One region of the Cytobacillus sp. FSL R7-0680 genome, then DNA from elsewhere that is predicted to be linked to it. Evidence: riboswitches for the same ligand, from Rfam matches in the RefSeq annotation. Region 1 holds a riboswitch; each other region holds the start of a gene.

Region 1 (4,527 bases):
CGACAACTATGAAAGATATTATTAACCGATTAGAGTATCTAGATACAATTAATAACTATACGTTTGATTATTCTAAGTTTACATGTACTAATTCGCATGGAGATTATTATACTTCTCAAATCATATGTAAGGAAACAAAATTGTATACAATTGATTGGACAGACGCCTGTCATTTACCTGCATGTTGGGAAGTAATGATGTCTTTCTCTTATGCGGACCCTGTTGCTAAGAGTGGAAAAATTAAATCTAATGCTCTTAAACGTTATATAGATAACTATTCAAAGTGGTTTACCTTGAATAATTACGATTTGTTCCATATGCCATATCTGTATTTCTTTCAGCTAGCTGTTAGTAATTTTTACGAACCTTATGGAAAGTTACCAAAAGAATATTTAAAAATTGCTAGGCTGACAACAAAGCAGTTAGCATGGCTAAATAAGAATGTTGATTCTTTAGCCATGAAGTTAGTTTAAAAAACGTAATCTTTTGTCTTGTCCCTCTCACGTAGACAACATAAAAAGATGAACATTGAACGTGTGTCGATATTCAATCGGCACACGTTTATTTAGTTTCATATGACTAAATTTAGAATCATCATTACCTAGAGCTTATTCTCCTTCTGTTTAACACTTATTCAGTTTTGAGGTATCGAAAGATCGATTCTATAATTAGCATAAAAAAACAAGTTGCCCCAGGGTTCATACGAATCGGAGCTAGCTTTACGATTGGTAAAGCTATTTTGCTAAGTGTTATCGCACAATTACGAGCCACTCATGAGCAATTATCTTATCATGTTACAATTGGGAATAGCGAATAAGTAATTGCTAGTGGCAGGCACCATAGCAGTAGATATTGGCTTGTGGAAGGGCAAACCAATGCGAAAGAGTTTGTCCAGAACCCCTTTGCAGAAGATTGCTTATTGACCTTCTGTTCACCCACATATGGAAAGGCATTTTCATTCGATAGAGGACTTATATGACCAAGAGTAGGTCACGAAGAAGGAAACATTTGGCCACCTGATTGAATTACATCAAATTAGCGTCAAATCGACGTTAATCAGCTCTACACAAGGAATAAAGAGGAGTGTAAAAAGTAGCTTAGACGCTCCTTATTTTCCGAGGTAACTATAAAAGAGGAGTTGACATACGGCCTGTAGAAGCTGGAAGGCTTTAAGAAGAACATTCCTTCTCTTATGTGTTGATCAAAGGAACGAACTTGAATCACAGTATCCAGTTATTAGTTGATACGTTAAAAAACCGCACTGAGTCTTACGAAAAGAGCAACGATTATTATCAAACCACTTTTTTTGCGATTTAAATAAATGTTTGATTGAATTGTGGGCAAGGAGGCCGGCACAAGCGACCTCCATTTAACTGTATTTCTCTATTTAAAAAGCTGAATAATTGCTCTGGGAACGGCAAAAACATAGTCTGCTATTGTCATCGTATTTTCAACCTTGTCGAACTTCTCTTCGAATCGATTAAGGTATTTTGTTAAATGATTTGTTACGATTTCTCCTTGAATCGGTTCTACACCATTTTTAAAACGAATGCGAACTGATTTTCCTTTATGAAGATCTTCTGAATCCATGATTTGAAAATGGATATGCGCTTCAGAAGAGTTACCCGAGTTCCCACATTTGCCAAGTAATTGTTTTTGAAGAACTTCTTCTCCTTCTTGGACAATGATACTGTCTTTTTTAAAATGAGCAATCATACTATATTCCTTATGCGCATGCTCTATCACAATATAGTTGCCTGGGGGGTGTTCTTCATCCATCTGCCCTGGAATATTATCATCGAGACCATCAACCACTTTTATTACTTTGCCATTTTGAGGGGCGATAACTTCCTCTGCAAATGCGTAATAACTCTCATTTTTTTCAGGTCTACCATTATATGTAGAGCCATCCTTCACCTTTAATAGATCATACGCGTACCTTTGATGTTCATATACGTAATGGTAATTAATAAATTCATTTGTGCCACCCCAGAAAACAAACCAATCATCCATCACTGGCATAATGTATTCATTCTTTGTATAAATCTTATCTGTTTCTGGAAAGACAAAGTAGGGTTTCAAATAGAGACTGACAATTGTATATTTATCATCGAATCCAACCACAACTGCTTTTGCTTTTGAGTTATCTACCCATACGAACTGACCAATGCCTATGACATCCGTCCGTGACGTAAGATGATAACTACGCACACCTTTATTAAAAGCTGCGCTCATCTCAATAAATGCCGATAATGAAACCATTCCTTGAAACACTTTTGAAGTTGCTTCATAAATTGTTTTAAAATCTTCTCTTAACCAATGATCTATAAACCTATCAGGATCTATTGACCCTACCATACCCTCTACCCCCGTAAGTTTTATTAAGATGAAAAAATTAAACGATTCTCAAGAAATATTTTGCAATTAATAGTAAAGAAACCGCCAATAGTTACTTTAATTTCACTTAAATCTTCTAACTTACCTTTCAAATCCCCTCTTAATGCTAGACCTAAATTTTCATCCTGTAATTCACCATTTACATACAACTTTTCTCCGTTAATCCAATAATTTTCGATTAATATATGATTTCCATGATGGTTTACTTCAAAAACCTTCTTCATATCAATCACTCCTTGATTATTCTACGACTATCTAGGGAATAAGTTTCACAAATAATCTGTTTTTTTACTACCAAAAAAAGATTCTTGAATTCTGATGAAAGTCATAGTATATTCTAACCGAGGATAAATTTAATACTTCCACAAGGGGAGCCTAATATGGCTGAGAGTGAGCGAGTTCGTTCTGACCCTAAGAACCTGTTAGATAATGCTAGCGTAGGGATCGTGGTTTTGGATATGAGCAATACTAGGCATCCATCACCGCCTATGTATTGCTTTTTTTCATGACAAAAAAGTAATACAGGTTTACTCGTTCGCTTCTCTTTTCGGAGAAGGAGGAAAAACATGAAACAAAATAAAACACTTTTTATGGTGGAAATTGCTATATTTGCAGCTTTGGCATTATTACTTGATTTCTTATCAGGCTTACTGATGGGGAGATTTTGGCCACAAGGTGGGTCCATCTCACTTGCTATGGTACCGGTTTTCTTAATGGCCTTTCGTTGGGGTGTTAAAGGCGGCGTCTTAACGGGCTTACTATTAGGAGGACTTCAAATCTTAACAGGAGCTGTTCCTTTTCATTTCGCCTCTTGGATCATTGACTATTTCGTAGCCTTTGCTGTTGTCGGACTCGCAGGCATCTATATGAATAAAGTTGTGCAAAATTATCAAGACGGCCAATTTGCCAAAGCAAACATGTATGTTATTAGTGGCGTTTTCTTAGGAAGTTTCTTACGCTTCTTATGCCATTATTTATCAGGCATTATCCTATTTGGTGCCTATGCTCCGGCAGATCAACCTGTCGCACTTTACTCACTCGTATATAACGGAACATATATGCTACCTACCTTTATCGTATGTGCCTTAGTAGTTGTCATGCTTTACACAACAGCCAATAAGGTCCTTCTGAAAAAAGCATATTAATCATCTAAAGGCTCTGGGGGAACTCAGGGCCTTTTTTTCAAGTCAACGTTTTGGGGGATTTTCGCACGATGAATGAACTGTGGAATCAGGGTGACATGTACATCGGCGTGATATCCATAAGATAACCATGCAAAATGAAAGCGCCAAAAGCAGCTAGACAAACCAACATCTTCTCTTCTATTTTCTCCTTGAGACCGGCAGTTTTCTTTTTGGATTTCTGAGAGGGGGAGTAGACACATCTTTATCCTTACTTTTTTTAGCAGCACTTTTCTTCCGTCAATGTCAATCTAACGATGAACAATCTTGATTATTTATGAACTTGCAACAACTATTATCTACGGTAGTTTAAACCAACATCATCTGTTTTCTTGTGCGCAGTTCTCAACCTTCCTCTGCTCTCTTTTGCGCATAAACACGATTTGCGCGCAGTTCCCTGACTTCCTCTTCTCTCTTTTGCGCGTAAACACAATTTGCGCGCAGTTCCCTGACTTCCCCTGCTCTCTTTTGCGCATAAACACGATTTGCGCGCAGTTCTCTGACTTCCCCTGCTCTCTTTTGCGCGTATACACGATTTACGCGCAGTTCTCTGACTTCCTCTTTTCTCTTTTGCGCGTATACACGATTTACGCGCAGTTCTCTGACTTCCTCTTTTCTCTTTTGCGCATAAACACGATTTGCGCGCAGTTCCCTGACTTCCCCTGCTCTCTTTTGCGCGTATACATGATTTGCGCGCAGTTCTCTGACTTCCCCTGCTCTCTTTTGCGCGTATACACGATTTGCGCGCAGTTCTCTGACTTCCCCTGCTCTCTTTTGCGCATAAACACGATTTACGCGCAGTTCTCTGACTTCCTCTTTTCTCTTTTGCGCGTATACACGATTTACGCGCAGTTCTCTGACTTCCTCTTTTCTCTTTTGCGCGTATACACGATTTGCGCGCAGTTCCCTGACTTCCCCCTTCTCTCTTTTGCGCGTAAACACAATTTGC
Region 2 (4,527 bases), 2.3 Mb from region 1:
ACCAGGTAGTAAATGAAGATTCTCACTAACAAGAGCAAATTCATCTTCATTAACATTTTTGTTCTTAATAAAATGAGGTGTCAACATTCGACTACTTGCCATTTCTCGAAATATCGCTAAAACTTCTAGTTCATCCTTCTTAAAAGCATTCAGTTCTTCTTCTGTTATTCGTTCCCGCGTTCGTTTATATATTTCTTCATCTACTTCTTTTGCTGACATATCACTTGCTTGCAATTCATCTTTTTCTTTATCCGATACTTTTTCTGCTGCTTCATTCGGATACTTTATTATCCAAAAGTCTTGTTTATCTCTTTCCGTAATCGCCTTCAAGTCTTCTTCCGTGTCTTTTTTAATCATTTTCGCTAAAAGCTCTGATGTCTGAATCATTTCTTCTTGAGTTGTAGATTGAGAGCGAGTATAACTTATGGCTAATTGAGGCTTATTCCCTACAACCAGTCTACCTTTACTATCATAGATCTGCCCCCTAGGTGCCGTGCTTGCTACTGGCACCTCCACTTCCCGTTCAATCTCTTTTTTATAATTCTCCCCGTAAACAATTTGAACAATACCTAAGCGGAAGATTAGAATCGAAAAGAGGATAAATACTGCAAAAAACATTAAATTAATCCGAAAAACCATTTTTTTATTTCTTTTCTTTCTTTTCTGCTCTCCCGCCATCATCAACACAACCAATCATCAAAGTATGAATGTTCTTAATTATTACTATATGTAACTATTATATTTCAAAAATATATTATCTATTAAAATTAGATTAATAATATAACCTATCTTACAACAAATATCCAATTTTTTCAATTGTTATGAAGAAATATTTGATAAAAAAAGATCAATTTTACACTTTCAGTAACATTTTCTAAAAAGGACGGTAGATGGTGATCAAATCAGGTATCCACTTGACTGCCTTTTAAGTGATGATTGTTCTTCATTTTTATTAGCTAAATAAAAAAATCGATTGTTAACCAACCGATTTTTTCATTTGACTCATTTGTAGTTTTTGACGATATACTACTGGCTCATATAACATGAATACTCCAATTAACCCAATAATCGCAAAGCTTAAAGGAATATAGAGTCCATATTGATAAGCGGTTGTAAGGTCAAAATTAGCAAAATGGTCCAATACTTTCCCAAAAAGAGCTGGCAGCAACACTGCGCTAAGAAAGCCACCCGTATTGGCGAAACCGGAAATAAGCCCCACTTCCTTTATATGAAAGGACTGTCTAACAACTGTAAAGGTTAGAGCACTCGCACCATTTGCATAGCCTATGATCACGAATAAAAGAATGAATAATAAATACGGTGGCTCTCCACCCAGCAATACTAGTGTGATCCAAGCAGAAACCGACAGCAACTGCACGATAACATACGGTAATTTGACACTGTCAAAAAAAGTAGATAGATAGGTTGTTAATGGCGCTCCGATAATGGCACCAAATAAGCCGTACATAATTACTTCACTTGCACTTGATCTTGATAAACCGTAAATGTCCATACCATAGGGAACAGCCCAAGAGCCAATAAAGCCAATATATGTGCCTACTACACCAAAATGACAAAGGAATGTCGCCCAAGCTTGGCGATTGACTAGTAATCTTCTTATGATGACTAATAACGGTTCATTTGTTTCTTTTTGATTTTTTTCTTCTTCCATTTGAAATTTCTTCTTAGGATATTTTATTAAAACAACATAGAGTCCGATACCGAGGGTGAATATTACGATGCCAACAATTAAAAATGGAAGTCTCCACCCTAATAGAGAAATGGTCGAACTAAAAGGAACTGTTGCCAATAAGAAACCTAAACTTCCTGTCATTCCAGCAAATCCCACTAGCATCGAAAACTCCTGCTGCTTGAACCAAATGCTCAATACAAGAACTAAATTGACCCAAATAGTAGCATCGCCAATTCCACATAATAGCCTAGCAAAGATAAGCATATAACTATTATCTACCGAACTATAGAGGATGGTACCTAGTCCGTTTAGCAGCGTTCCAGCGACTAGAAATACATTTGGACCAAATCTATCAGAGAATAATCCGATGGGAATTTGCAATCCAGCATAAGCAAAAAATTGAATACTCGTTATCAGCCCAATCGTTGCTGCAGTTAAATGAAATTCTTCCATTAATTGATCAGTAATTAAACCAGGTGCTGTTCTTTGACTAACCATAAATAAATAGGCTAAAAGTAAAACACCAAATACAACCCATCTGTACTTACTTTGTTGTTTATTCATTATTTAAACGCCTTCCTCAATTTAACATTCGTCTCTCATTATACGCTTATTGTCTTTATATATATATAGGAAGTTTATATGTCTATGAGGGTGGAGAAGTAGAAGTCATTTCTATTGACTAGATGAGTAGTTGGTGAAGATCTAACTTCTTTTTTAGGAAAATCCGATATGGCAAACTGTCTTAATTGCATAACAAACCTGATATTACAACGATTATAAAGGGTATGATGTTAACAGAATTGAGTTAGTATGAACTAACCTTATTCTGTTAACACTATTCCCGCTTTCATTTATGAAGTTTTATGCATATGTTTTATCACTTAACCACTTTTCTTGGGTATAAGCCATTTCCCAAAAAGCTAACTCATATTGACAGCTAATGGTAAATGCCATTTTCATTTTTTCTTTTTCTGTTTCAGATGCAATTTCAGCAAGCCGATCAAGATGATGAATTTGTTCCAGTACAAGTTTAACAAACCATTCTCCACCGTATGTATCAATCCAGGTACGATAGATTTCTTCTTTTGGTTTTGCCCCTTTAAAGCTCTGCCCAATATCATAATAAATCCAATAACACGGAAGCAAACTAGCGATGACCTCGCCAACTGTGCCTGTCTCTGCTACACGATATAAATGGGATGTATATGCATAGGCAGTAGGAGCGGGTCTAAACTGGTTTAACTCTTCTTCAGAAACTTTTAATACCTCCATAAATTTGTTATGTAACCCTAGTTCAGCTTCATAGGTACCTTGCGCATGCGAGGCCATTCTTGAGGTCATATATAAATTCTCTGCTTTAGAAGCAGCGATTGCTTGCACACGAGCAAAATGTGATAAATAGTAAGAATCTTGTAACACATAAAAGCGGAAACACTCAATTGGTAAATCTCCCTTAGCAATTCCTTTAACGAAAGGGTGTTCAAAATTCGCTTCCCATATATCATGTACTTCTTTCCTTAACGATTGTGTAAACGTTTCTTTTGTTGTCATCATTTCTACCTCTTCTCTTTTTTTATCGAGCATAAAAAATCCAGAAAAGCGAAAAACCACTTCCTATAAGAAAGTGGTTACTGTATACATCATTCATTTAGTTATAGTTATAACGTTAACTAAATTGATATACGCCACTTCCCTACGCTGGTATCAACCAGATCAGGTTCTAAGAGTCTTAAAGTTATTGCACTTTAATCTCAGCCTTTTAAAGGCACCCCTAGTGGATTTATTCAATTATGCTTTCAAAGTTATGTTATCATCTTATCAATAAATGTCAACCTAAATGGCAACTGTAAGTTTAGGAATTGAGCAATGTCAAGCTTCTCTTTCAGTAACGATTATGAACAAGTTGGATGAATGCTGTCGTTACCTAAACACTTCAACTGATCTAACACCGCGGCTTAAATTGGCATTGACTCAAGGATGGATAACTCCAAATATTCTCCATGCATTTACACTCTCCACCCTCTTCGCCTAGTGAAGTTTTTCTTTATAATGAAAGCTTACGACTTTTTATCAGCTAAAAAAATGTTTATACTAGAATTATGATTTTGGATAAAGAATGGGTGAATACTACTTGGAAACACATATTTTTTCAAAGGGAGAAGAAATCGCCAACGCGATCGTACACGGAATCGGTGCGCTATTAAGTATTGCGGCTCTCGTCATTTTAACTGTTTTCTCATCCTTATATGGAACAGCTTGGCATATTGTCAGCTTTGTTCTTTTTGGTACAACGATGGTTATTTTATATTTCTCATCAACTTTGCTACATAGTTTACCTGCTGGAAAAGCAAAGGATGTATTTGAGATTCTCGATCATTCTTCCATTTACTTTTTTATTGCTGGAACGTTCACACCGTTTCTATTTATAACAGTTAAAGGAACCTTAGGATGGACCTTATTTGGTCTTGTATGGGGGCTAGCAATTGCTGGAACAGTTTTCAAATGTTTTTTTGTTAAAAAGTTTTTAGTCTTCTCGACATTACTATATGTTTTGATGGGCTGGCTAATTATATTTGCCTGGGAGCCTCTGGTTACACACTTACCTACACAAGGAATGATTTTCCTCATTATCGGTGGTGTTCTATACACTGCTGGTTCAATATTTTATGTATGGAGAGGATTTAAGTACCATCACGCATTGTGGCATGTTTTTGTTCTTGCTGGTTCGATTATGCATTTTTTTGCTGTTCTCTCGCTTTTACCTTGAGCAAAATTTACCTCTTTATAAATGATCTGCAGATGGCTACTCTCACCACCTGCAGATTTATTAA
Region 3 (4,527 bases), 2.5 Mb from region 1:
GTATTAATGATGATTCGACTGTAATTATTAGATAAGAATTGTTCCTTTGCTTCCTCCTCCAAATATTCTTGCGGAATAGTCGAGCCAACCATATTCGCGTATCCAATTACATTTGAGACATGGTCAACCTCTTCAATAGATTCAATCATTTCTTTTTCTTTACCTATTTCATTATTAGGTACCAATAATACTACAGCGGTTGATTCGCCAAATATTTCTTCTACTTTTTGGATGTCTTGCCCTAATCTAGTACTATCAGGTTGATCCCCCATTCCATAAGTAAATGAGGTTTCTTTTTGTGCTAAAAAGCTAGGTATAATGAGAAGTAAGACGAAAATCAAGACTGGAAACCTTAACTTTAATGTTTTTTTTCCAATACCTTTAAAATTTGGTATTAATGATTTGTGCTGTGTTTTTTCAATCCAATGATGGAATAATAATGTAAGTGCTGGAAGGAATACCATCACACTTATAAAACTTAAAATTATTCCTTTAACAAGGTTTAAACCTAGGTCTGATCCAATCTCAAAATCCATAAACAATAATGCAATAAATCCAAATAGAGTTGTAGATGCGCTCGAGGCAATGACACTAAACGATTCTTTCATAGCTAGTTTCATAGCTTCATTTGGCTCATGCCCTTGTTTACGATAATCTTGAAAACTATGTAATAAAAAGATAGCGTAATCCAAGGAAACAGCTAACTGCAAAATTGGTGCGACTGATTGTGTCACAAAGGACACTTCTCCTATAAAAACATTACTCCCTAAATTAATAATTACCGATACACCGATAGCCGTTAAGAAAAAGAGCGGTTCGACCCAAGAGTTTGTCGAGAGAACTAGTATAATGATAATAATGGGAATAAGTATCCCTGCAGCGAGTAACGTTTCTTGCCCTGTCATTTTCTGCTGCGTAGCTGTATTTGCAGCTTCGCCAATAAGTGATCCCTTCTCACCAATTATTTGATATATATCTTCTGTTGCTTCGACCTCTTTGCCACTCTCAATGGTGACAGAATAAAGAGCGTGATTATTTTTGTAGTAATTTTCTATTGTGCCTTGGTCTCCGGTTTCTATTGGTGTTCTTATGTCCATCGCATCATCTAACCACATCACATCAGTTACACCTTGAACCTTATTTAATTTCTCTTTAATAACGAGCGCTTCTTGGATTGTTACATTCTCAACCATTACGCTTGTATTTGGAATGCCACTAGTAAACTCATCTTCCATCACTTCTAAAGCAACGGTAGATTCAGCTTCTGCTGGGATATAATCTTTCATATTATAATTAACATTCACAAACAGAAATCCAATAGCAGAAAGCACTGATAACAAAAAGAAAATGATGGTTACAGATTTTTTATAACGAATAATAAACTCAATCATTATTGGCTTCCCCACTTCTTGATGTTGAAATTCTTTTACAGTAACATTATACATACCACTGTGTTAGATAAACAACAAACAGTTGTGTAAAAAATGTTTAACATCCAACATTTAAGCGTACTTTGTTGGATTTCTCAAAAAAGTGAGGGTGGCATGATGAACAAAAAATTGGATCGTCGGAAACAATATACTCGTATGGTGTTAAAGGAAAGTTTAATGGAATTATTAAGAGAAAAGATAATTTCATCCATTACCATTAAAGAATTATGTCAAAAAGCAGATATCAATCGTTCTACTTTTTATAGCCATTATCGTGATCAATTTGATTTACTTCAGCATATTGAAGATGAGATTTTGTTAGAATTACAGGTCACTTTAAAACAGTACAACCATAATGAGATAAATGAAACTTTTGCAATGACGAAGTATTTATTAGATTATGTTTATAAACGAAGTGCTGATTTTCTTGTTTTATTTAGTGACCATGGTAACAAAGCTTTTCAAACGAGAGTGATTGATACTGCACAATCAATCATTATTAATAGTTTAAAGGAAGATCCGCAGGTCATAAATATAGATAAATCAAAATATATGATTTACTTTGTAATTAGTGGATGTATTTATGTAATTGAAAAATGGTTAATGAATGGGATGAAAGAATCTCCGGAAGAAATGACAACCATTATTACTGAAATTAGTAATCGGGTTATTCTTCATTCTAAATAGTATGCGAATATATCAACATTCTTCACATCAATATTTTATTCACCTCTACTATATTGGGATTTAAACTGTATTCCTTACTCTTTTGCATCATTTACGTATCAATTAATAAATTGTATTTATCTCTACTACATTATCAATTGACAAGTATTGGTTTACAGATAATGATTTTTTGCTTATGATAGGATAGACGAACAAATAAAATATATCGAATGCGCTAGGGGAGCTATATTTAATGGCTGAGAAGGCAATTGCCTGACCCTTATAACCCGATCTAGATAATACTAGCGTGGGGAAGTGCAGTTGGTCAGTGTATTCTCTTTTTTTTCTGCATAGCCAAACTGCATTCCATCGGGGTGCAGTTTTTTTTGTTCAAAAAATGTTAAAAGGAGATTTTTATATGAATCAATTATGTGGAACAAGTAGTATCGTAGGTTGTCAGTTTACGCTTTCTCCAATGAGTGAGAGGTATGTGGACATCATCTTATTTGCCCTTAAAGAAGTGAACACGTCAAAGGTGTGGTCAGAAACTGATGATGTATCTACTTGTATCCGTGGTAAGCAAATTCATGTTTTTGATGTAGTGAGGGCAATCTTTTTACACGCAGCTAAAACAGGAGAACACATCGCTATGAGTGGTACCTTTTCGATTGGTTGTCCAGGAGATTCAGCAGCAGATGTATACATGGACGAATCTGACATTGCCTTGAACAAGGATGATACAAAAGAAATAGACCAGCTTGCAGGTTGTAAATTTGCCCTCTATCCCTTAGGGAGGGAAGATTATATGGAAAAAATTTATGAGCAAATTGATTGGTCCAAGGAGACTGAAGTAAACGTAAGCCATAGCCATTATGCCACAAGGCTTGATGGCAAGGTGAATGATATTTTTAACTTGTTACAGAACGTTTTCGATCAGACCAAGCAAGATGTATCTCATGTGACAATGACATTCACATTATCAGCTAACAGCCCTACTGGAAAAGCTAAAGAAGTGAAAGTCTCATGATAAAATCATGGCGTCTGAAAGATATTGTTCTCATGTCAGTCCTGGGTGTCGTATTTGGCTTTATTTATTTAGGGTTTTTTGGGGTCGGTAAAGTTCTTGTTGCCATCCTTACCCCGTTTGGGTTTGGACCCATTGGTTATGAATTGATTTATGGCATATGGTTTATTGTATCCATAATAGCTGCTTACATTATCAGAAAGCCAGGCGTTGCTTTTACAGCAGAAACCATTGCTGCTATTACCGAAGTACTTGTCGGCTCAACATCTGGACCCACTTTAATTCTTTCAGGGATGGTGCAAGGATTAGGGGCGGAAATCGCTTTTGCTCTGACAAAATGGAAAAATTATCAACCTCGTATTCTCGTTTTTTCAGGTGTCAGCGCTGCATTTATTAGTTTTCCTTACCATTTCTTTGTATCAGGTTTTCATGCCTATGAATCCTGGCTTATTATGACAATGTTTGTTATACGTCTCCTAAGTGGAGCTATCATTGCTGGTTATTTAGGAAAAATATTAGCAGATCAACTAGCGAAAACTGGTGTTTTAAATGGGTACCCTATTGGGAAGGAGGTACTAGCAAGGCATGGAAAATCATCAACCAATTTTTGAATTAGACTCTTTCTCATTTTCCTTTGATAAACACGATGAACCTTCTGTAAATAATGTAAGCTGTAAGTTATATGCAGAGGAAGTGACTTTATTACTTGGAGCAAGTGGTTCTGGCAAAAGTACACTTACACTATGTTTAAATGGTCTATATCCTGAGGCGGTTGAAGGTTTTACTTCAGGGGACCTTTTATATAAAGGGAGAAATATCTCCTCCTACCCTAAAGGAGTAATAAACCAAGAAATAGGCATTGTCTTTCAAGATCCAGAAAGTCAGTTTTGCATGGTTCGTGTAGAAGATGAATTAGCATTTGTGTTAGAAAACTTGTCTATTCCCAGATGTCAAATGAAACAAAGAATAGAACATGTGCTGGATATTGTAGGATTATCACAATATATGAAACATAACATTCACCATCTTTCAGGAGGACAAAAACAAAAGGTTGCGCTAGCTTCTATCCTTTTAATGGACCCTCAATATTTAATTTTAGATGAACCTACAGCAAATTTAGATCCGATATCTAGCCTCGAGTTTATCGAGACAATTATTAAGATTCAAAAACAACAAAGATTTGGTTTGCTTGTAATTGAACACGAAATCGATGACTGGGAACCATACGCTCATCGGTTGGTTGCGCTTAATAAAAAAGGAGAAATACTTTTAGATAGTACGCCGAAGGAAGGTTTTCAAAATCATTTACATAAGTTGACGAAGAATCGTATAAGAGTTCCTAAAAGGTATGAAAATAGGAAAATGCCTAGTCGACCATCAAGTGAGAAAGAAAGTACAGAAGTAATA

Evidence for each region. A riboswitch is a leader RNA that binds a small molecule or an ion and turns the genes downstream of it on or off. The one in region 1 is predicted to bind thiamine pyrophosphate.
Region 2: another riboswitch for thiamine pyrophosphate. It lies ahead of tenA (thiaminase II); the one in region 1 lies ahead of thiT (energy-coupled thiamine transporter ThiT).
Region 3: another riboswitch for thiamine pyrophosphate. It lies ahead of MKY26_RS06215 (YkoF family thiamine/hydroxymethylpyrimidine-binding protein); the one in region 1 lies ahead of thiT (energy-coupled thiamine transporter ThiT).

What each region holds. Positions count from the first base shown of each region.
Region 1 is NZ_JBBPAO010000001.1:3,758,364-3,762,890, reverse strand. Features, by position in the region: gene MKY26_RS18845 (phosphotransferase) at 1-473, shown strand, start outside; gene MKY26_RS18840 (M23 family metallopeptidase) at 1,384-2,358, opposite strand; gene MKY26_RS18835 (hypothetical protein) at 2,382-2,621, opposite strand; TPP riboswitch at 2,755-2,859, shown strand; gene thiT (energy-coupled thiamine transporter ThiT) at 2,964-3,542, shown strand; gene MKY26_RS18825 (hypothetical protein) at 3,924-4,527, opposite strand, start outside.
Region 2 is NZ_JBBPAO010000001.1:1,498,685-1,503,211, forward strand. Features, by position in the region: gene MKY26_RS07460 (peptidoglycan D,D-transpeptidase FtsI family protein) at 1-681, opposite strand, end outside; gene MKY26_RS07465 (MFS transporter) at 977-2,257, opposite strand; gene tenA (thiaminase II) at 2,558-3,247, opposite strand; TPP riboswitch at 3,370-3,479, opposite strand; gene trhA (PAQR family membrane homeostasis protein TrhA) at 3,828-4,463, shown strand.
Region 3 is NZ_JBBPAO010000001.1:1,231,009-1,235,535, forward strand. Features, by position in the region: gene MKY26_RS06205 (efflux RND transporter permease subunit) at 1-1,391, opposite strand, end outside; gene MKY26_RS06210 (TetR/AcrR family transcriptional regulator) at 1,545-2,117, shown strand; TPP riboswitch at 2,324-2,427, shown strand; gene MKY26_RS06215 (YkoF family thiamine/hydroxymethylpyrimidine-binding protein) at 2,515-3,123, shown strand; gene MKY26_RS06220 (ECF transporter S component) at 3,120-3,731, shown strand; gene MKY26_RS06225 (ABC transporter ATP-binding protein) at 3,706-4,527, shown strand, end outside.